Regions from separate parts of the Parageobacillus sp. G301 genome, predicted to be linked through region 2. Evidence: riboswitches for the same ligand, from Rfam matches in the RefSeq annotation. Region 2 holds a riboswitch; the other holds the start of a gene.
The links. A riboswitch is a leader RNA that binds a small molecule or an ion and turns the genes downstream of it on or off. The one in region 2 is predicted to bind cyclic di-GMP.

Region 1: another riboswitch for cyclic di-GMP. It lies ahead of QSJ37_RS10595 (hypothetical protein); the one in region 2 lies ahead of QSJ37_RS05150 (response regulator).

What each region holds. Positions count from the first base shown of each region.
Region 1 covers NZ_BSDB01000002.1:382,745-394,714, reverse strand. The annotation lists gene QSJ37_RS10615 (hypothetical protein) at 1-707, shown strand, start outside; gene QSJ37_RS10610 (excalibur calcium-binding domain-containing protein) at 891-1,154, opposite strand; partial or broken gene QSJ37_RS10605 (bifunctional 2',3'-cyclic-nucleotide 2'-phosphodiesterase/3'-nucleotidase) at 1,682-1,917, opposite strand; gene QSJ37_RS10600 (hypothetical protein) at 1,968-2,180, opposite strand; gene QSJ37_RS10595 (hypothetical protein) at 2,252-2,938, opposite strand; cyclic di-GMP riboswitch class I at 2,978-3,060, opposite strand; gene QSJ37_RS10590 (hypothetical protein) at 3,318-3,881, opposite strand; gene QSJ37_RS10585 (hypothetical protein) at 4,039-5,100, opposite strand; gene QSJ37_RS10580 (sunset domain-containing protein) at 5,961-6,485, opposite strand; gene QSJ37_RS10575 (SH3 domain-containing protein) at 6,740-8,851, opposite strand; gene QSJ37_RS10570 (CapA family protein) at 9,287-10,267, opposite strand; gene QSJ37_RS10565 (hypothetical protein) at 11,247-11,970, opposite strand, start outside.
Region 2 covers NZ_BSDB01000001.1:1,010,971-1,022,940, forward strand. The annotation lists gene helD (RNA polymerase recycling motor HelD) at 722-3,061, opposite strand; gene QSJ37_RS05135 (hypothetical protein) at 3,291-3,488, opposite strand; gene QSJ37_RS05140 (hypothetical protein) at 3,466-3,564, opposite strand; gene QSJ37_RS05145 (WGxxGxxG family protein) at 3,842-4,213, opposite strand; cyclic di-GMP riboswitch class I at 4,653-4,742, shown strand; gene QSJ37_RS05150 (response regulator) at 4,849-5,208, shown strand; gene QSJ37_RS05155 (hypothetical protein) at 5,808-5,966, opposite strand; gene mutL (DNA mismatch repair endonuclease MutL) at 6,175-8,034, opposite strand; gene mutS (DNA mismatch repair protein MutS) at 8,048-10,630, opposite strand; gene QSJ37_RS05170 (acetone carboxylase subunit gamma) at 11,014-11,523, opposite strand; gene QSJ37_RS05175 (hydantoinase B/oxoprolinase family protein) at 11,533-11,970, opposite strand, start outside.

The DNA.
Region 1 (11,970 bases), on a different contig from region 2:
AGGCAGAGGCAGTAGTTTATTGGGATGGTGTAGAGTTAAAACCAGGGCAAATTGGTAGGCTAACAGTTTTAAAACAAACGCCACTTTATAAGCTAGAGGGAAGTAAGAAAGTATTCGTCCGAAATCTAAATCCAGGGCAAAAGTTCCGTATATATGCTTTCAAACCTGGGATGCTAAGTATGGGCGGCGGATATTATGTAGACCGCGATAATCGAGTAAAATATGAGACCCCTTCGAAAGTAAAGTTGAATCAGGTAAAACAAGAGCAGCTTATGGATGGAATCCATTTAGGAATGAACGTTAGCCAAGTTAAAACTGTTGCAGGTAAAACAGGCACATTGATTACTCAAGCTAGTGATTATGGCGTAACAATATTAGGATATAAAACTCGGAAATTTAACTCCACTGTGGGCGCATTTTATTACTTCGAAAATAATATATTAACAGCAGTATGGTATGATTTTGTTGGACCTGAAGAGGAATACTTAACTCCAGATCAAATGAAAACTCTATTCTACACATTATTAGATAAAGTTGAACCTAAAATTGGGCAAGCTGGATATATTGATGAGTATAATTATGATGATGATGGTTACTATGGATATAGTACAGTTTGGAAAAAAGCAAATATGAATATAATATTATATGTTGATGATGAAGATGGATATACAGCAGCTGGACTTGTTTTTGAACCTATAGAAGAATAATTTTTAATGTAATGCGTTTTGCAATACGTTCCTTATTAAAAATCCCAACAGCAACAACAAGTGTACTAAGCAATTAACTGTGAAAAAAGTCGATTGGAGTTCTTTGGAAATAAAGCCCTTCTCATCGAGAGGGGCTTTTTATGTAAGGTCTTTGCAATAGATGGTGCACTAGAAAACGAATGCTTATCGTTCACAAGCGATGAAATCTTTATCTCGATCCAGTCTACTATTAGCATCATAGAGTTCCTTTGAAACATACGGCTTGTATTTCACTTTTCCACCTTTGTTTTTAGCAGAAGAAGAACGAGCAACACCACCTATGTAGTCTTTATTCAACTCCGAACAGTTTTTGTACTTCTTTGTTTTTGCTTCTGCGACAGTAAAATCGATAGAAGACAAACCAATCACTAGTCCTAAAGATAGAAAAATAGTAATTAATTGTTTCATAGCAAGATCCCCCCTTCTATATTTTACTATTTTTGTATATATATTATAATTTAAGTAATTGTTTTCTTCAATAGATATGATGTGACTAATTTCACTCCCCATATGTACGATCCCATTCTTAATCGTTGGGATTTTTAGTGGCCTTTGTTTTCCATCACTCACGCACTCTTTACTTTTCCCCCTTCGACTCCCTCTCCACAGTACATCACTTCGCATTGCTTATATGTTTCCTCTTTTCTCTTATCGAGTGTGAAGAAAGGTCTCCACAGTTTGAAGTTCCTCCTGTCAAGTAGACAGGAATAAAAAAGCACATTTAAGCATGTACCCATTGACACAATACTGTCTCGACAGATAGAATGTATGGGTTGAGGGAAAATAGAATGTCGATCAGAGATATAGTAAGGCGATTAAACTAAAAGCAATTCGACGATTGTTAGAGAGTCAGTCGTTGTAGTGGTGGAGGAAGTTGTAGCCTATTTGTTATCTGCTGAAGCGACTTTTTCAGGACACAGCTTTTCTACAACGTTTTACTTTTTTAACAGTTCTTTCGGCGGTGTCTCATATTTAATGTATCCCGGGATATTTGTTATATAAAGACTGCTTCCTAAGGCATATTGTCCTCCATACGCTTGACTGTAGCTATATACGCGATACGTTTCATAAGGATGAAGCACTCTAAGAAACTCTAGCTGACCTGCTTCATTCGCTTCCATAAATTGATAGGCTTTAATATCGTAAGCTTCCCGATTTGTCCTTCTTTCAATTCTATTTGCCATTTTGGCTTTGGTAAGCAACTAATGCTTGCTTCCCCATTTATACCCATGCCGCCTCGAAATTTTTCCAGTTTACCGCTCGTTTTTTCCGATGATAAAGAGGGGCATTTACATAAATATACCGTTCGTCATATCCCGTAATAAGAACGGAATGTTCCCAATAGGTAATGGAAATTTTTCCTCTCTTTGTATTCCAAATGCGGAACTCGGATGGCGGCAGTTTTTGAAATTTCGCATTGACAATGCCCCACACGGGAGAAACGCGATCACTTAATCTCTATAATGATTTCCATCATAAAAAAGAGCACCCGACATCGGTGCTCATTACAACAAGTTGAGTAACGCTTTTTTATTTTGCTGCATTTGCTCGTATAACGTTTTTACTTTTTCTTTTAATTTCTGAATTTCTTGATTGTTCGTGCCGACTTTCTTTTCTAACGCGCGAATTTCATTTGTCACTGCTTTTAATTGATTGGAAAGCGAAAGCAACTTGCTAATTAACTTATCGATTTGTTCTTGTTTTGCTTCTTCGCTATCGTCTTGATCTTCTACAGGCTGCTCTACAGAAGTCGTTGTTTGAGTATCCGAAACGGATGTAGAAGATGTGGAATCCGTTGCCGTAGCACCTGTTTGTTCGTTTGTAACTGGCTCGCTCGTTTGCGTTTGATCTGTCGGCGTCGCCGTCGTATTCGTTTCCGCTGGCGTTGCCGTTTCTTTCGCTGGCTGGCTGAGCGCTTGAATGTCAGCCGTCACGTTATTCATTCGTTCTTCGATTTTGCTCACTTGTTTATTCAATTGAGCCAATTTTTTTGCGAGTATTTGTTGCTCTTTTTTCGCTAATTCTTGTTTTTTCTTTAACTCTTGTTTTTTCTTCTCTTCTTTCTTTACAACTATCTCAATTTTTTCCACTTGTTTTGCTCGCATTTCCCGCTTCCCATCATGCTTGGCTGCAAATGCAGGCGATGCGACAAGCATCGATGCAAGTAAAATTGGCAATCCTTTTTTCAACATTACCAACTTCCTCCTTTGTGTGTTCATTTTTGGTTTGGTAATGGCAGCTGGCTGGCATAGGTTTCCCCTTAGCCCCTATAGCTTTGTGACGCTAAGTTTCCTTAGCTGTACCTTTATAAATATTGTACCATAATTTTCTTCTCATAGAAGCAAGCCTAAATTACTATTTTTCTAGTAAATCTTGAGATGGTATTATCCCCTACAAGTAGACAGCGAAAAAAGAGGACATTTGATATGATATTCTTGAATCCTTATGCATAACTTCGAGTTTTTGCTCTAGTTTTGCAACACCATCTTACATAAAAAGAAAAGCCCCGTAGAGATTTCTCTCCGCAGAGCTTTTCGACAATCTTCGGTGGTGACAGTGGAGTGAGCCCAATTACTTAAAAATAATTCCTTGTGTATATTTGATCCCTTGTTTGTTCGCACTTGCCACTAGATTGTTGTTTACATGAACGTTAATGCTTTCAAAATTAGGTATATCTAGCTTATCTTTTGAGAACGTTACCCCATTTTTCAATATCTTGTCCGTTCCGCTAAGCGTGAAACGTTTTACCTTGTTACCGCCGTATTGTATCCACAGTTCAGTAATATATGCTGAAGATACAATTTTTTTATCAATAAAACCTGAAATTTTAAAAGATTTAAGCTTAAAACTCTTTGATGTTTTTTCCACCGTAATAGTAGTAGTAAAAGCAAGCTTCGTACCATTAATATAAGTGGTGTTATAAAAAGTGTGAGTGCCATTTTTAATCTTTTTGATTTCGTACTGGTCGTAATCAGGTTCCGCATAAGAACCAACCTTAAAGTTATTTAAATCTTTAACGGTTTTATTTATTGCTCCTTTTGCTTCAGCTTCATAAGCAATAGAAGAATTAAAAAATACAATAAAAGATAATACAAACAGTACAATAAATTTAGAATTAACTAGTTTACCCATCATAATGCTTATACCTCCTTCGAACGTAAACGGTAGCTATTCGCCTTCTGTAATGTAAGATTAACTTTTATTAAGAACGCCCTCTCACCTCCTTATCGCAGAAGTAAAAATGCTCCGCGAAAAGCGTAGCGCATTCCCCTGTTTCTATACAAATACATCTTTATTTTCGACAAGGTACCATGACGATATCTTTTAAAAATCGAAACACAGCCTCTAAATCTTTCGTTTCCTCTTTTCTGCCAATATAATCTCGGTTATACTTATCCACCATGCGGTACATTTCTCCATCCCATTTCTCAAACTCATCATCTGTAAGATCGCGTTGATTCAGCACCTTTGCTGTTCCTCTGCCATTATACCTTGCTTCCATCGCCAACCTTTTCGCAAGCCTATAGCAAAGTTCCTTTTTTGCTGGATCCTTTTTAAAATGCCGGAAATCGATGTTAAACTTCAACCCGAAGTTGTGAACAGTCCGATAGTTGATATCCATGCTTCCATCCGCATCAACCCAGCCAATATGAATCCGAATATCCACTCCATATTTCGTAGGTAAATCAATAATGAATGCCTTCTGATTCGAACGGTAACTCTTATCCCATCCTAACTCCAATAAAAATTCTCGTATTTTGCTGTATGTATCAATCACATCTTTTGATAAATACAATTCCACTGTATCAGGAGTAGGTTTCACCTTATTCCTTTTCTTTACTAGTTCTGCCCATGTACCTCTGTTACAATGTATATCTTCCTTTTCCACCGCTTGATTTTTGTAATCGAGCAGAGCAACCATGTCAGAAGGTTGAAAGGCAATATAACCGAACCCTCCATAAGCAAATGTACTAACCCTCTTCTCCCATACTTGTTCATCAAGCATATCTGCAAGAACGCATGCAATCACATTGCCCCTCATAATGTTTTGGATCGTGCAATCATAAAGCCATTTTGCTTTTTCCTCAGAAAATCCCCAATGCACGCACCACTGTTTAAATCCATCGTAAAGACCTTCGACACTATCGTTAATAAAAGGCGGAAAAACCGAACCGGCATTAGCTTTTATTAAATAACGCCTTGCCCCCATGACAATTTCATCTTCAGAGCGTTTGGATAAGGAAAGTCGATATGGATCAAGCTGCTCGCTCCAAATATTTTCATTTAATTCAGGATTCGAGCACAATTTTGCTTCAATCAGCCAAACGTCTCCTTTCTCATCTGTTCCAATCACATCTGAAATTCCTGATCGATTCCTACTCTTTCCATCAGGTAGCCAGATCTCGTTTCCCCAGATAAAAAGCTTTCTCGTTTCACCATTAGTCAGAGTAATTGGATGGAAAAAAGTATATTCCATAAAAGCATTGACTAGTTGTCTTTCATTAGGATAAATAGAGGTAATCAATAAATCCTCCCCCAATGATGCTGATACGTCCGCTAAATAAAGAAAAGGACTAGCATCTATTGCAACAAACCTCGATCCTTATCAATCATATTAATTTACTCAATTTCCATTTTCAACTATCATTCTTCAATAAAATTCGACACATTCGGATGGTGGCAGATACGCAACCTATTATTATGGCAGTCGGCTGGTTTTTCGTGTGTAGGCCAACGACAAACAGCTCACGGTCATCTTCCACAAGAAACAGCTTCAACAACCTGTACGCATCTTCTGGGGACTTGATTTGACGCTCCTTGTACAGTACGGTAGACTTCCAAACGAGCTTTAGGCTGACAATGTTGACGCGCTTTGCTGGCTGTTTGATGAGTACCTCTCTTTCTAGCAATTTCGGCTGTTGGTGGTTGATCGTTTAATACTTGCTCATCCTTTCCCCCCCTAAACAAAAATAACCTCAATTCCCCGAAAGGAATTGAGGCTGGTCAAAGTGTATAGAACTCGTATCTGATACTCATATAATTATATTAAATACTTAAAAAACTTTTTGATACAGTTTCTTAGAAGGGGATACGGACTGATAGCCAGTTTAACTAACTTAATGCAAAAAAGAAAAGCCCCGCAGAGATTTCTCTCTACAAGACTTCTTCGAATGTCCACTCGCCAAACTTCGAGGAGCGACAGGCACGCCATCCTTAACGTTTAGATTTTCTATAGCCAGCAGCGATTGCTTCTTGTTCTGTACAGAAAATTTCTTCCGGTTCCGTACGATCGTAAAATTGTCCTCCCGGCAAGTGATAAATTTTTTCACCGGAACTTGAAATGTTCCCTTTAATATTTAAGCAAGCTTGTTTAGGTTGTTGCTGCTGTTCAGGCTTAGGCTGAGATTTTGGCTGTGGTGCTGATGACGATTGGGATTGTGATTGTGGTGACGTCTTTGATTGTATATTAGATTCTTCCTTAGTTTCTTGTGAAGGTACTGGTGTTTTTTCATTCTCTTTGTTTTTGGCTGTCGACGCTTTTCCCTTTTCTTCCACTGTCACAATTTTTTTCTTGTCATCCTTATCTTCGTTACCTCCGCCACCATCACTGTCCCCAAATAAAGCTGTACAACTACCCACAAGAATAAGTAATATAAAAGTCAAACAACCACAACCAAAACAACCGATTATTTTCTTTTTTTTCTTTTTTTCCTCTTTTTCCTTTTTTTCTTCAGACATCGTTCTACCCCCCTCTATATTTCTAACAAACAATCAATGTAATTTCCAGTCCGCACAAACGCTGTATTCATTTAATTTAAATGTCACCATACCAAAAGCCCCGTAGAGATTTCTCACAACAGGGCTTTTTGGCATATTCAAGAGGTAACAGGCACACTACAATTTTTGCTTATAAAAAACCATTTAAGTGGTAGATTTTAAATCTTCATATCTGCCTATAATCGGGTTTTACGAAAATCTTTATCATCACGCAATTAATTTAGTTCTCTAACAATATATTTCGAACTGACCCATCCCACACGTCCATCTTTTAATATGATTTTATACCAAGAATTTTGGATTTCCAGCTTTCCATCGTCTGTTAATGACAGCTGAACATACTCTCCCATTTTTAGCTGGGTAATTGGATCTTTTGTCGTTGACGGCGTTGGTCTTACATTTAATGTGGTCACATTGACACTGCCTAAGTTTTTGACCGTAATGTATTTTTTATACTCATAAAACTTAATGGAATTCGTCCAATATTCTTGATTGTTGTATTTTAAACGAACCCAGTAATCATTCGTTTTCTCCAGCAATATAAATGTAGATCCTTTTTTCAAAATGGTTATGCTTTTATTCGCTCCTTTTTGATCGTATAGCGCAAGGTCTTGATTCGCCACCGCTACGATATTTTCCGGAAACACGTCCGATCCTTGCGGAATACTTGGTGAGGCAGGCACCGTTTCGTTTGGTTTAGCGGATTTGTAATAATTACTATCATACGCCAAAATATTGGCCATATGGCGGGCGATGCTTTGCCCCCAATATGGATCGCTGGCGTAATAAAAATTCATGCCTTCACTGCTCTCATTGACACGTGTTCCCGTTAATGTATTAGTGCGAAAACCGAGATACGCTCCTTTAAAATACGAATAGGCCGGGTTTAAATATGTTGCTTTCACTTTTCGAGCGATATAATCAATCGATTCTTCTACGGACGAAAAGCGATATGCCGAAACAAACGGGGATGCGTCATAAGCGCCGTAACCGAATAAATTGTACTTCGTCAGCGCCAGTCTCGAAGTGCCGAAACCACTTTCATGAATCGCATGCGCGGCTAAATATAACGCATTTACTCCATATTTTTTACCGGCATCGATAAACACTTGACCTTTTCCTAGTAAAACGCTTGGCTTATTTGTTGAGTTGACATAATTTTCGATATACTTGTTTATTTGTTGAGCCGTAACCGAAGCGGTTGTCCGTAAATCAATAAATTGGTAGCCGTCCCGCACCCCGTTTAAAGGCGCTCCTGTTTTCACTTCCGTCACATAATCTCCAGAAACGTAACCGATTGTATTATTATATGTTATTTTGTACCAATTATTGGACGTTTTATGGGTCGGCACAATAATCGTTCCCTTTGAAATCGTTGCAAGGATATCAGAGTCCTTATTCGGTTCTTTTCGTACATTTAAATCCGCTCTTACCGCAAACGTTTTGCCAGAAATCGCTTGTTCTGTAACAGGCGTATTCGATGAATTATTCGGTTGCTTTGGTTGCTCTGTTGTTTGCTGATCTTGCGCTGGCTGCTGTGACACTGGCGATGATGGCTTCTGTCCTGCATTGTTTCCTGTATAAGGAGCAAAATCTTTGATATAAACATATCCCGTTTTGTTTTTATAGCTAACTTTATACCAATCTCCAACACTAAAACTAGATGCAACAATTGTTCCTTTTGCGATTTTCTCCAACTTTGCATATGCGCTTCCAAAGGAAGAATACAAAAATGTATCCTTATTCGCTATATACTTCGTCGCCGTAAAACTTTTGGACGACACTTTTACAACATCGCTGCTTATGACATATAGCTTTTTCCCATTAAAAGAAACTTCATACCAAGTTTGACCGACACTATTGACTACTTTTCTCGTTGAATATAATCCGTTGCCGCTGGCTAAACTAGTAACAGCTTTCTTTTTCGTGTTTGGCGCGCTGTAGAGATTGACAGTTTTCTTGGTAAAGTAATATGTACCGCTCGTTTTAATATATTGATCATATTCCTTTAAACAACTGCCGCTTACCCAGCCTGTTTTCGTATAACTTTTCCCTTTCAACATATATTGGTACGAAACTTTGTACCAGTTCCCTTTTTTCTCTGTCGCCGTGACTGTTTTTCCTTTCGGAATGATGATGATCACTTTGTAATTCGTTCCCGCTTCCGACCGCATGTATACATTATTAGTCGTTTGATACGTTGTTTTGTTTAATTTTACCGTACTCGCTGCCTCTACTGTATTTACGCTCCACGAAATCATAGATCCCCCCGCAGAAGCAAGCAAAAGCCCCATCGATAAAACGACAGCTTTTCCTATATTTTTCATCTTTTCGTTCCCACCTACTTCTCTTTTTTTCTATCTTTCTTACTGAGAAGCGACAAAGGAAAAATGAACAATATTTTTCTACTCTTATACTTTTTTATCGGCTTATTTTCAAAAATGTTAAGTGATTCGTAGATGATGTATAAAATTTTGTATAAAGCATTTTACTAGATCAAAAGAGAAAATGCAGGGTATTCTCTGATTCGGCCTTAACACATTCCAGAGAACGAAGTACCCTACCTATGTCTTGGACTGAACCATTTTGTGATTGTAGCAACCAAAAGTACGGTTCCAGCCCGAACAAACGATTTTATCAAAGAAACGATTGATAATCCCGCAGGATTAAAAAAGACAGAGAACCAATCAATGACTCTCTGTCTCTAGCAATCTTCGACAAACTTCGGAACGTGACAGGCACGAACCCCCTTTTTTAATCGTTTATTTTTCGTATACACTCCACGTCGGTTTTTTTATTTTTGCAGACAAATTCAATATTTTCGTTTTCACCCTTTTTGCTTCGCTTCCTGTTAGCGGAGTTGGCTGATAGTTATTTCTTGTTGTGACAGATGAAATGCGGCATGGAATAATACGAATCTCTTTTCGAGCCGTTAGTTTGCCATTTTGAACATAAAAAGTTTGCTGAAAGATGAAAGTGTCTTTATCGGACGGATTTTTATTGCCCCCAAACATAAAATTCCCTAAACTATAAACAATGAATTTGCCTTTATATTCTTCGATTCCTTGGATAACGTGCGGATGGTGTCCAACAACTAAATCCGCTCCGCTATCGATCGCAAAACGTCCTAATGATTTTTGGGTTGTATTAGGAATATAACTTCTTTCCACGCCCCAATGGAAATGAACAAGGACAATATTCGCTCCTTTTTTCCGCAGTGAGCGAATATCATTGAGAATTTGCTTGCGAACCTGACTATTATCCACCCATCCTTTGTAGCCAATTACACCGATTTTGACCCCTTTTACTGTTGTCAACATCGGATGTTTCTCATCAAAATAACCGATGCCTTCCTTTTTTAAGTTTGCGATCGTGTCTTCATATCCTTTTTGCAAATAGTCATACGTATGGTTATTCGCCAAATTGACAGCCTCAATCCCCGCGAATGTTAAAATTTTTGCGTACGATGGATGACCGCGAAACCGGAATTTTTTATTCGCCTTTCGCGTAGAGGTTGTTAAGGTTGTTTCCAAGTTAACAGTGGTAAAATCGTCGTTTTTAAAAATCGGTTCTATATTTTTTGAAAAAAAGCGAATGCCATTTCTTTTTGCTACATCATCAAAAGAATTTACATATCCGTAATTTTCATCACGCCCAAGCGTTACATCTCCTGCGGCGCTTAATGTAATACTTGTCGTCTGCTGTTCACGATTTAATTGTTTCGTCATCGTTTGAGGAACCATAGCACTGGATTGTGGCACATACATCCTCATGCCGAGGCTGTGTAATCTGCCAACCCCTTGCCAGTATTTGTCAAAATAGAGTTCACTTTGCCCCCAAAATACTTTCGCCTCTACTTTATTTGCAGCTGGTAATATGGTTAAAAAAATAAATGTAGCTATTAGAGCGTAAGTGATATGCTTAAGCCGACTTACCAAATAAATCCCCCCATGTCCTTATGACAAAGTATACCATTGTAAAGCACTTCTCTCTTTTACGTTGTTGCACAAATCCTGCTGCAAAACGTTTGCCTAGATCTACACAACACCAGCCATGAGCATGCCTATAAAGCTACGAAACTCCTCTGAAAAACGCACATATGTTGCTGCAACTTCTTTGGCTTATACCTCCTTTCCTTCATATAAATGGATATTCAATAATTTTTGAAAAAAATCCTGCCTAAGCGATGTAAAAATGCTTCGAAGAGGGGCAGAGTTGTTTCGATCCAAAGTTTTACATTTTTGTAATTATATTGTATAATTTTTCACACAGTGTTTATAAGTTATGGGAATAACTCGGTAGGCAAAAAGAAACTTAGTCCTAAAGAAAGAACGTATTGAGATTATCAAACACCCGTTCAATATGCAAAATCCAGTTAAAAACGAGGACAAGGCTATATTTCCTCCTTCTCGTCTTAACCATCTATTCTCAGAATACCTTGGGGCTGTCAAGTGCTTTCCTTGATAGTTCCTCGTGAGACACTGAGAAAAAGACGAGAAAAGAAAGGAATCAGAGCCGTTTATCCCTGATTCCTTCGGGGTAACCGATTTTTATATTGTCTACTTTTGGGATCGCAATGCTCTAGCACCTAATGTCCGTTTGCAAACAAATAATGTTTCTTTTTATTCCCCTCTCCCTTTCATTATGTAGATTTTCTTTAACACTTTAAAGAGAAGGTAATCACCTTACCGCTTTTTAGAGCATGTGGGTCAGCCCCCACTATCAATAAGGCCACTTTTTTGTGAAGTAAGTGATGCCTATGTCTATGGCTTCAAAGTAGCTGTCTAGAACGTCTGGAACTAGGTAAACAGCTACTCTGTGATTTCGCAGGTAGATATACCCTGTGCCTGATGCACCGGTAAAGTCACTTTTGAATTTGAAGGTTCCGATTCCATTTGAATCAATGGTCACTCGTGCTTTCGACAGGTTTTCTTGTTTGACATCTGCTCCATCATTTCGGTAGTAAATGACTCCGCTAATGGCTAGATCGATCTTATTGCCACCCAAATATTTCACTTCAGCAACTTGGTAATATTTATCCTTTGAATTGGACATATTGGTCCATGTCATATTATAGGTTTTTAACTGTTCGTTACTAACGTTTGAGATCATTGCGGAAGTAGGTTTAACAAATTTGCCGGAATTCTGCGGAACATATAATCCGCCACCAATATAATAATATCCCTTTTGAGTTTTTGCCGGTTTAAATACCGGTTTTTCCACACCCTTATTAAAAGTGCCTTTTTTGATCATTTTGTTATTCTTATCCAGCGTGTAATAATTGGTTGTCTTAGTCACTACAATCTTGCCAAGTTGCCCTTTTTGAAATGTTGTCTTTCCCCAAGGAATCGTGTAAACATAACGGTTTGTGCTTAACTCCATTGTTACAAAATGCTTGAGTATTACATCATATATACGTTCATACTCTTTCTCCATGCTCCCTTCA
Region 2 (11,970 bases):
ATCCTGACCCGAAAGAACATGCAAGCCTATTCGAGGTCGATTATGATGGACAAACCTTAACGTTTCATCGCAATGTAGCAACATAGCCAAGGAGGTGTTACGGAATGGGAAGTTCCTGATTAAGACGAATACCGACTTATCCTCAGCCGACGTGGTAACCGGATACAAGACGCTCATTCAAGTCGAACGAACCTTCAAAAAATTTTCCGAATATTTATTTTTTGTTAGTATTGTATTATAACAGATGACTAAATGCAACTACTGTTATATAAAAATATATGTTATATTTTTGCCATCACTCTCATATTGATGGTTATTTTCTTAATGGTATTGTGGAAGCATGGAGGGGATCGCGTGTTAAACCAGCCTCTGAAGCCTATGTTGCTTCATAAATCAGATGCAGTACCAGAAGGGATACCTTCATCAACTCAAGCGTCCGATTGTTGAAGATTGCTGCAGAATGTATCGGTCCTTATGGAAGTATGGAAAGCCTTGAAAGCAACCAACCAGCTAGGAGTTACCCGGAGGCAGTTGTTCCACTGAAACGGAATAAGCCGGAACGACGTGTGCAGCTGCTACACTTGCGCTCCGGCTTATGTCATGTTGCTCAACCTTTATTCTGTAATGGCATGGACCTCTTTCTTCTTATCACGTTGAATTCGACCGCCGCCGACAAAATTTAATTACAGTGATACATTTAAGACTCCAGACCAGTCACGTGTTAACTCTGGATCAAAAGTAAACTCCCCGGCTCAACGTTGCGCAAAAAGGGGCTCGGTTCGCCTACACTGTAAAGCTGCAGGTAATGCATAGCCCGGGTGCAGGCGGTGTAGAACAATCTGCGCAGGCTCTCATCGCCATATACTTGCGCCGATGCGTTATAAATGATGACGGCGTCGAATTCGATGCCCTTGGCCAAGTACGCCGGTATGACGACAACACCTTGTTCATATTCAGTAGATCCACTCTTCACAAGCTTAATTTCTTCAACATTGCTCAGTGCTTCGTATGCAGCTGTACTTTCCGCAGCGGATTTGCATATAATCGCAATCGTATTATACCCCCGATTCCGCAATTCTGAGATTTTGGAAGCAATGCCGCGGTGCAGTTCGGCTTGATCGGACACTCTCGTCAGCACAGGTCTATCGCCGTCGCGTTCAAAAGCAGTAATCCGTTCGCCGCCGGGCACAAGCCCGCGCGTAAATTCGACGATCGGTCTTGTGGATCTGTAGCTGCGGGTCAAGGTGATCGCATCCGTTTCATCCGGTCCGTATAATCTGGTAAGTGTGTGAAAATCGGTCATTTCGCTGGCATGGGCGAAGATCGCCTGGTTAAAGTCGCCGAGCACGGTCATCCTTGCCGAAGGGAACAAACATTTCAAATACTCGAATTGAAACGGAGAATAATCTTGCGCTTCGTCTACAAGCACGTGTTTGATCGAGATGTTCGTCTGAAAGCCTTGAATCAGATCTTTCAAAAATAAAAACGGAGTTGCATCTTCGTAAAACAGTTTGCCTTCGTCTAGCATTTTCACAGTCAATCGGCAAATATCCTCCCACTCCTCGGGTGTTTCCCCCTCCATCCACAGTTTGATCCGCGTTGGATCGGCGAAAAGCTGTTTGTATATTCCCTTAAAGTCAATGAAACGGAGCGTCCGGATCCGTTTGCGCAACGGCTTCAATTTTTGGCGGACGATCAATTCGCCTAGCGCTTCGATCTCGTTCTCATAATTGTTTAACGATTCTCCTTTGAAGCGGCGTTTTTTCCGTAAATGGGTATAAGCCTTATGGTAATCCTCGTTGCTAAGCAGCTCGATTTCTTCCTGCACCCATGGCTTGGTCCGCTCAAGCTTCTCAGCTTCATCTATTTGCTTGTTTAGCCAATCTTTCAACTTCTCAAGTCTGTTGTGAAAGCGGAGCGAGGTGTCGCTGCTATAAAACCTTTCCTCGATTTGTTTGGCGGTGACGATCGGCTTACCTCTGAAAATAATATCTTTGAATAGCATGCCGGAGTGTTCCAGCAACTTCCAGTATGTTTTGATCGCCTCGAAAAAACGTGTCGATGCCTTGAATCGAATGCTCTCAATCCTAGTCCGGTATGAAGGGTCATCCGATGCAGTCAGTACATATTCCAATTGCTCGTAAGGACTCTCTACTTGAAATTCGTTGCTCAGCCGATGGTTCAAGTACTCCTGGAATGTGACCTGCTGCATATTCTCTTCGCCAAGTTCAGGCAACACATTGGATACGTAGCTGTTGAATATCGAATTAGGTGAAAATAGAATGATTTGATCGGCTTTCAGCCTGTCCCGATACTTGTAGAGCAAATAAGCGATCCGCTGCAGGGCGGCAGACGTCTTGCCGCTGCCAGCGGGGCCTTGCACAATGAGCATCCGCCCACGATCATGCCGGATGATCCGGTTTTGTTCCCGTTGAATGGTGGCCACGATGTTATGCATATATTTGTCTGCGCCTTTGCTAAGCACCTGCTGTAAAATCTCGTCTCCAATGGTGAGACTGGTATCAAACATCGATTTGATAACACCGCCGCGGATGATATATTGCCGCTTTTTCTCCAGCATGCCGCGGATTACGCCTTCGGGCGTAGCATATTCGGCCGGACCGGGAGGGTAATCGTAGTAGATACTCGAGATCGGCGCCCGCCAGTCGTAGATAAGAATGTTCTCTCCGCTTGTATCCGTGAGCGTGGAGATGCCGATATAGATTCGTTCAGCAGTTGAAGTCCCTTCTTCAGTGAAATCGATTCGGCCGAAATAAGGCACCTCCTGCATGCGGCGCAGTGTGAACAACCTCTTGAAGGCTTGTCTATGGGTGCTTTGGCTTACGGACAGGGCCTGAGCTTGTTGTCTCAAGCTGATGATCGTCTCAAGAAAATCGTCGAAGGTATCTATATTAACCTTGACGTCATCCCAAAAGTGTTTGCGGATATCAATCACTTCTTTCCGGCGCCGGAGGGTTTCGTCTTCGAGCATGCCGATTTGCTTCGCAATAATCTCCATTATGCTGTTCAATCGTTCTTGCTCCCGCCGAAGTTCTGTCATTTCAATCACTCCTTCAAAAAATAAAAAATTGGGATTGACTGAAGGGAAATTATGTTTTATAATTATAATAGGGGTATTATTTTTATATTTATGAATAAAATGTGTTTCTACACTAATTTATCATAGTTTCTCTATTTTATCAATATATTTAACACTACAGCCGCTATGATTGGATCGTACTTGTTGCAATTTAAAAGGAAGAAAACCCCTATTTAACAAGACAAATGACTCACAAAAAATGATATCCAAATATACGATCAGTTAAACTAAGGCTAGATAAATCATATTTATTGAAAAATCCTTCAGAGAACATATCAATTAAGAGCTTTTTTAGCATCTCTACTTCCGCCTCAAGGCGTTTGATTTTTGTTTCAGGATCTTCCGGACGAGTTCTCGTTCTTCCTTTATTTGGTCCTTTCGATTTCATAGCGTTTCACCCATCGACGTACCATGGACTCATCAATCCCTAATTCTTTCACCGCCATTTTATGTTTATGGCTCATGCCCTCTTTCAAATATAAATCCACAGCTTTCTTTTTAAACTTTGCATCATATGTTTTTCGTATTTTCCCATAGAAAAATCCCCTCCATAGTAGACAGATTAATTGGCTTTCTTTTTTCTGTCTACTATAAGGGGATCATATCATCGGAGTGACGCCCTGCTTCAACATATTCCACGATACAATCATAGCATGTCCGAAACAAAATAATCTGTCATCTTTCTATCATCTTTCTGTCATTTTTCTTTCATTTTTCTATCAGAAAAATTAATTATTGGTTCTAATCTCTTCTGTCATTTCTTCCTCTCAACCCTAACAGTCCTGCTAAACCAACTAAACCAATCCAACCCCAATCTGTATCGTCATCATTATCACCATCGTTATCAGCAACGTCCGTATTTTGAGCCATGTGAGTTATTTTGTTTGTATTGTTATCGATGTCAATGTTGTTATTTAGAGCATAAGCTATCCCACAAAGCATTAATGTAACTGATAGAGCACAAAATAAATGTAGAATTTTTTTAAACGCGGTTTTAACCTCAACCGTCAACATATACATGCGATATTTTTCAAGTGCTGCCTCGACTGCTTCTTTTGTTTTTTCTCCGTCCGTGTCATGCAAAAAAGAAAGTTGATAAAACCGTTTGCCCACTCGGACCTCTCCCGTGTGTTATAATGTAATTGACCCCTCTTTTCTAAGCTGGGAGAAGTCCTGGCTTTTTTTATTTTTTGTATCAGACACTTCAATAGCGGAAATAATTTTAATGGAACAAGGCCAATCTGCCCGCTTAAAGAATCGTATTTCTATAGAATGACCTTGTTCCTTTTTTGATTATTTCTCCTCAATGATAACCGTCGCGTTATAAGGACTCTTTAAACGAGTACTTGAAGCTTAATTTCTCTCATCTCCCCCCTTCTTGGAAAACATAACTACCATTCTGAATATTTTTTGTTTAATAGATCAATAGTACTATTTAATAACTTTCAACATCAAAAAATAATCGATTTTTCCTATGTAAATTTAACTATAAAACTTGTTAATATTTCTTTAGATTATTAGACAAGTTTCGACAAATATATACAAAAATTTAATATTGCATCACCAAACTACTCGAAAGGGTAAAACGCAAAGCGAAAGGAGCTAAATCTATTTTCAATAGACATGCCAGCCAGTTGTCTTTCCCATGAAAAATCATTGTAATTTTTTAAAAGGTTCCTTATTAGGCGCACTGTCTTATGCACATTTTTAAGGATATATATTTACTTTTTTAGTCAAAGGTGGTTTAAATGTATAAAACTGTATTAGTTGCTGATGATTCAATGTTTATGAGAAACTTATTAAAGAATCTCTTAACCGCTAATGGCTACCAAGTTATCGCTGAAGCTTCTGATGGTAGTAATGCTGTATCTCTTTACAAAGAAAAAATACCTGACATTGTTATACTTGACTTAATGATGCCTATTATGAACGGATTAGATGCTTTAAAAAATATTTTAAAATTTGATCCAAAAGCAAAAGTAATAATTTGTTCATCGATGGGGCAAAAAAGTTTCATTATTGATGCTCTTCAAATAGGCGCTAAGGATTTCATAATCAAGCCTTATTTTAACAAATTAATTCCGGCTTTAAATAATTTATTTAGGTAATTATGCGCTTCTTTATAGAAGTTCTTTTTTGAAACTCACCTTGCTATTTTGTTTACTTCAGATTACTTCTTTTATTGACGGCTTAAAAAATTTCGAAAGCAACATGTCCTGTCTTATGCAATATTTGCATACATTTTCCGCGTTATAGTCGTACAGCCATACTTGATAGACGTTCGTTGTGCAGCCGCATCTTTGACACATGTTCGCTGGATAAAAACGTTCTTTAGTTGAAAAGCAATGCGCACAAACAGAATCATAATGACCTTGTTCTTTGTTCCAACGGGGGAATCAAAATTCCCCCGCATTGCATCGATGATCCCTTTTCGTTATCAAAGGTATATCTCGATTCATTCTCGACAACTTCTTCAAGAAAATCAAAAATCATGAGTTGCTGCACGTTCTCACCACTCGCTATTTTGTTTCTAAAAGCTACTCGCATACTCTCTAGTTGCTCCTTAAAGAAAAACCCACGGAAACGCTCGATAAACCCTTTTCGTAAAGTCCTTAATTTTTCTATCTACCTCAATCCGTTTTGCTTTGATTACCTCAACAGAGCCAAAGAAATTTTTGAATTCTCTTTTTAATTGCTCGTTGTTGGTCTAATAATCTTCAGATATCACAGCTTTCTTCGCTTGTTCAATGAGCCAATCTTTCTCCTTTTCATCCATCGCGATAACACCGATGTCGTTATAAAATTCAAACGGTTTAACAGTCTTGTAGCGAATTATAATTTCATTCAACCGCTCTTTATCGTTCATTCGTTATCACCTCTTTGGAAACATAATTACTCTTTTGTTTCGTTACCTAATCTACTGTTCGCCCTTCCGGAACAACAAATTACTGTATTTTTGCTTGCATACACAATTCCCCAGAAAGCAATCCGTAAAGTAATTTGTGCTTACAAACAGGGCAAACGGAAAAATAAAGCACAACACCTTGATGGAACAAGGCGTTGCGCTTTTATGTTTACATTACCCGCTTAAACATTTTCTCCAGCTCATACGTGGAAAAATGGATGATGATTGGGCGGCCGTGCGGGCAGGTGAATGGATCGGTAGTTTTGCGCAATGATTCCAAGAGTGCGAAGATTTCATCATCGCGCAAATACTCGTTCGCTTTAATCGAACGTTTGCAGCTCATTAAAATTGCTGCTTTTTCGCGAAGCTGCTTAATATCGACTTTTTTCATATCGATCACTTGCTGGATCATTTCTTCAATAATCTCCGCTTCTTCCCCTTTTGGAAACCACGATGGGTGGGAGCGGACGATGAACGTATTGTGCCCGAACGGTTCTAAAAAGACGCCGCATTTCGCCAATTCTTCACGATGTGCGTCAATTAACACATATTCATCTGTCGGATAATGAAACGTAAGCGGAACAAGCAATTCCTGCACTTCGTTTATTACTTCGCCAACTTTTTCGCGAAAATATTCATACTTAATGCGCTCTTGGGCAGCATGCTGGTCAATGATGTAAAGCCCTCTCTCATTTTGCGCCAAAATGTACGTTCCGTGCATTTGCCCGATTGGATAAAGCGGCGGAAGCCGGTCATTCACATGCTCTTGTTCGTCTGATGATTCCGTTTGTTCGTCTATTTCGACTAATTCATCATCGACATCATTTTGTTTTGATTCCACTGCCGGCAAAAACGAAGGGATTTCCTCCTTCTGTTCTTCCACTGGACTTGATTGTTTTGGCTCATCTACTTGTTTTGGTTCATCTACATGAACAAGTGGAGAAACAAATGGTTCTTTAACGACATGTTCAAACGTCCAAGCCGTTTGTTCTGCTTTTGGTTTTGGAGTTTCTTTTTGCTTGATCGTCATCTCAGGAATAAGCGTCCGCGCTTGAAGAGCCTGGCGAATCGCTTGGGTGACGAGTTCGTTTAATTCCGCTTCTTTGCTGAAACGTACTTCTAATTTCGCCGGGTGGACATTGACATCGACTAAAATCGGATCCATCGAAATCGATAAAAATACAACCGGATAGCGGCCGATCGGCAACAGTGTATGATATCCCGCTTCGATCGCTTTTGCGAGCGGAATGTTGCGCACATATCGCCCGTTGACGATCGTGGAAATGTAATTTCGCGAAGCGCGCGTCACTTCAGGAAGCGAAATGTAGCCTTGAACGGTAAAATCGAGCGATTCCGCTTGAATTGGAATCATTTTTTTCGCGACATCCATGCCGTAAATCGCGGCAAGCACATGGCGCACATCGCCGTTGCCGCTCGTGTAAAGCAGCTGCTTCCCGTGATGGCGCAGGCGAAACGAAATATCAGGATGCGCCATGGCAAGGCGGTTGACAACATCGGTGACATGGCCAAGCTCGGTATGAATCGTTTTCATATATTTTAAACGGGCCGGGGTGTTGAAAAACAAGTTAGATACGGTAATATCGGTTCCCTTGCGGCTTGTTGTCCGTTCGTGTACAACGAGTTTTCCGCCTTTTAGAACCACTTTCGTCCCTGGACCATCTCCCGTGCTTGTTTTCATCTCAACTTCCGAGACGGAGGCGATGCTCGGCAGCGCTTCGCCGCGAAAGCCAAGCGTGCGGATGCGAAACAAATCGTGCTCATCTTTAATTTTGCTTGTCGCATGCCTTTCAAAAGCAACGAGGCAATCATCTTCTTCCATTCCGTCCCCATTATCGATGACGCGAATTTTCGTTAGTCCTGCTTCTTCTAATTCAATTTCAATAATGGTGCTATTGGCGTCAATCGCGTTTTCAACGAGCTCTTTAACGACGGAGGCAGGACGCTCGACGACTTCCCCCGCGGCGATTTTATTGGACAATTGGTCATCGAGCTTACGAATTTTTCCCATCGCTATGCCTCCTTTACTTTAATAGTTTTTGAATTTCGTATAATTTGTTTAACGCTTCAAGCGGCGTTGTTTCCAACAAATTGACCGATTTTAATGCCTCAACCGCCTTTTTCTCTTTTTTCGATAGATGGGATTCTTCTTTTGAAGGCTGCTCTTCGGCAAACATGCTGAGTTGTTCGAAGACCGCCTCGTTCTTGCCGCTTGGCTGTTCTTTTCGCTGTTCTTGCTGCTCAAGCTCGTCTAAAATTTCTTTGGCGCGCTGTATGAGAGAAGCCGGAAGCTCAGCAAGCTCAGCAACATGAATGCCGTAACTTTGGTCGGCTGGTCCTTCTTCAATTTTATGAAGAAACACGACTTTTCCATTTTCCTCAACGGCTCTCACATGAACGTTTTTCAGCTTGGCAAGCGATTGCTCCAGATCCGTTAATTCATGATAGTGCGTGCTAAATAACGTTTTCGCGCCAATATGATCATGAATGTATTCGATGATCGCTTGTGCCAATGCCATCCCATCGTACGTGGACGTGCCGCGTCCGATTTCATCAAACAAAATTAAGCTGTTTTGTGTCGCGTGAACGATCGCATTGCGCGCTTCGAGCATTTCGACCATAAACGTACTTTGCCCAGATACTAAATCATCCGCCGCACCAATTCTCGTAAACACTTGATCAAAAATTGGGAGCACTGCTTTATCTGCCGGTACAAAGCAGCCAATTTGCGCCATAATGGCAGTAAGGGCAATTTGCCTCATGTACGTGCTTTTTCCGGACATATTCGGTCCCGTAATTAACAACAGTTCCCGCTCTTTATTCATATAACAATCGTTCGGTACATACGTTTGCGCCCCAAGCACTTTTTCCACTACTGGATGGCGGCCCGCTTGAATGATCAGCTCACGATTATCGGAAAACTGCGGTTTTACGTAATGACGCTCTTCGCTTACGGTTGCAAACGACTGCAAGACATCAAGTTCGCTAATCGTTTTCGCTAATGATTGCAAACGCGGAATATATTGTTTTACGCGTTCGCGAATGTCCACAAACAATTCGTATTCTAGTTCGATGCTTTTTTCTTCCGCTTCTAAAATGAGCGCTTCTTTTTCTTTTAATTCCTGGGTAATAAAACGTTCAGCGTTTGCTAGTGTTTGTTTTCGCTCATAACGCCCTTTTGGCAACAAATGAAGATTCGGCTTCGTCACTTCAATGTAATAACCGAACACGCGGTTATAGCCGATTTTTAGCGATTTAATCCCGGTTAATTCCCGTTCTTTGCTTTCTAGCTGGGCAATCCATGCTTTTCCATTGCGGCTTGCATCGCGATAACGATCAAGCGTTTCGTTATACCCGTCTTTAATGATGTTTCCTTCTTTGACAGACAACGGCGGATTTTCTTGAATCGACCGCTCTAACAGATCGACAAGTTCCGAACATGGATCGAGTTTGTCGGCAAGCTGCTTCGCTTCATCATCCGAGAGGTTTTCAACAATATCTTTTAACGCCGGGATTTGCTGAAGCGATTTTTTCAGTTGAATTAAATCGCGCGCGTTTACATTTCCGTAGGCAACGCGGCCAGCGAGGCGCTCGACGTCGTACACTTCGCGAAGACGTTCGCGCAGCTCCTGCCGTTCAAAATAATGATGGATCAGTGTTTCGACCATGTGCAAGCGCCGTTCGATTTGTTTGCGATCCAAAAGCGGGCGATCAAGCCATTGTTTCAGCAACCGTCCGCCCATTGCCGTCACTGTTTCATCAAGAAGCCACAACAGCGAGCCTTTCCGCCCTTTGGAACGGATTGTCTCAGTTAATTCCAAATTTCGCTTCGAATACAAATCGATTTTCATATAATGATCGACTTGATACACTTGAACAGACTGCATATGATCGAGGCGTCGTTTTTGTGTGCGAATAATGTAATGAAGCAGACGGCCGAACGTCGTTTTTAGCTTATCTTGCTGAAGCGCTTCGACGATCGACGTAAATCCTTCAGGAATCACTGTCTCATCCTCGTATGAAATCGTCACATCATAGCGTTCCTTTAATAGCTGCTGATACTGTTCTGGAAATTGAGAAGAAATGACAATTTCTTTCGTACCGATCGCATACAGCTCATTCATCACATCATCCAATGAAGCAAGAAGAGTTATGCGATTTTCCCCTGTTGATAAATCCGTATAAGCAAAACCATACGTACCATCATCAAACATGGTCACCGTCGCCAAGTAGTTGTTTTCTTTATCTAACAGCCCTTTCCCTTCCATCACTGTTCCAGGGGTAATGAGCTGAACGACTTCGCGGCGGACGACCCCTTTTGCCGTTTTTGGGTCTTCGACTTGTTCGCAAATCGCGACTTTATATCCTTTTGAAATCAACTGTTCAATATATCCTTGCGCCGAATGATACGGAACGCCGCACATCGGCACCCGCTCTTCGCCACCGCCATCGCGGCTTGTCAGCGTAATTTCCAGTTCCTGCGCCGCTTTGATCGCGTCGTCAAAAAACATTTCGTAAAAATCGCCAAGGCGAAAAAATAAAAAGGCATCCGGATATTGTGCCTTAATGTCCAAGTATTGCTGAATCATCGGCGTATATGTAGCCATCGTTCTCCTCCAACCTTGCAAATTTACGTTTTATCAATAAAATTAGCGGCCACCCTGTCATTTTGGCGTTTCAATCCGTGTATCGCCATCAACATAAAGCCGCTAAATTTCGCAAAATCTTGTTTTCATCTATGTATCTAGTTTCGAACCAATATGGAGATTTTTTGAATACATTAATGCATCTGCGTTTCAACACGTTTCATTATAACATATTTTAAAGAAGAAAAAGAGAAAGTTCAAATTCTGGCATCGCTAAAGCGTTAAGCAGTCCGGCGGCTCCTATGTCCACCTTTCCAATAATGAGCTTCTCTCTTGCATTCCATTTCAGAAAATGCAATGCATAAAAACAGACGGCAGCTTTTCGCCGCCGTCTGTTTTTATTTTTATTTCGCCTGCGGAAGCGGGCGCTTTAACCATTCTTTATAGAATGTATCGATATCAGGCTCGAAGTCTTTGATGACCGGATACCACGGTGTCACCGCTTCTACCTCAAGCTGTGTTGCGCAGCCAGGGCAATAGTACTCGCGAAGCACCTGCCATTCCGGATCTGGCGCCATCAATTTCGGATACAGTTCCGCCATTTTTTCTACTGTATCACGAACATAGATGAGCGCATGAAGCTTCCAGTTGTCGCTTGCCTCGCAAAATTCATATCCACAATCGCATTTTACGATGCGCCGGCCATCCGGCTTTTGAACAATATAGAGATGAAGGCCGGCCGGAAGCAAAATCGGATCATCCCACGGCACCCTTTCTTGAAGGATGCTAATATATTTGTCAAATCGGTCAGTGTCTTTATAATTGGAGAGCATTTCTTTTAATTTGACAAAATCTATCGTACCGTCGATTAATTCCTCTATCGTCTTGCGATCGTATTTATCGTATTTTTCCATATTTTCACCTCATTTCAACTTATTAATTTTTCTTCCGAATACCGGGATGCTCAATTCTTCTTCTGTTAATTTCCAATCTTCCGGCAAATTCCAGAATGACTTAAACTCGTTATAAAACTTTTCACTTAACGCGAAGGTGCTCGCATACATGTGACGCACTTGTATCGCTGCTTCTTTGTTGATAATTTTCTTTCTTTCCTCTTGCATCCATTGTTTTGTCGGCACTCCTCGTTTCAGCCGCTCTTTTCTCATTTCCTCACGGCGTTTCTTCGTTGCTTCTTCATCAACGATATATCGACCTTTTTCATCTTGAGTGAAGACCGCTCCATAAACACTTTCAGCGAAACGAGGAAGAATATGGCCTTCGTTTAAATCATTTTCAATCATTTTTGGTTTCCGCTCTAGCGGATCGCCGAATCCTGGACCCCCACGCAAATAGTTTAAATA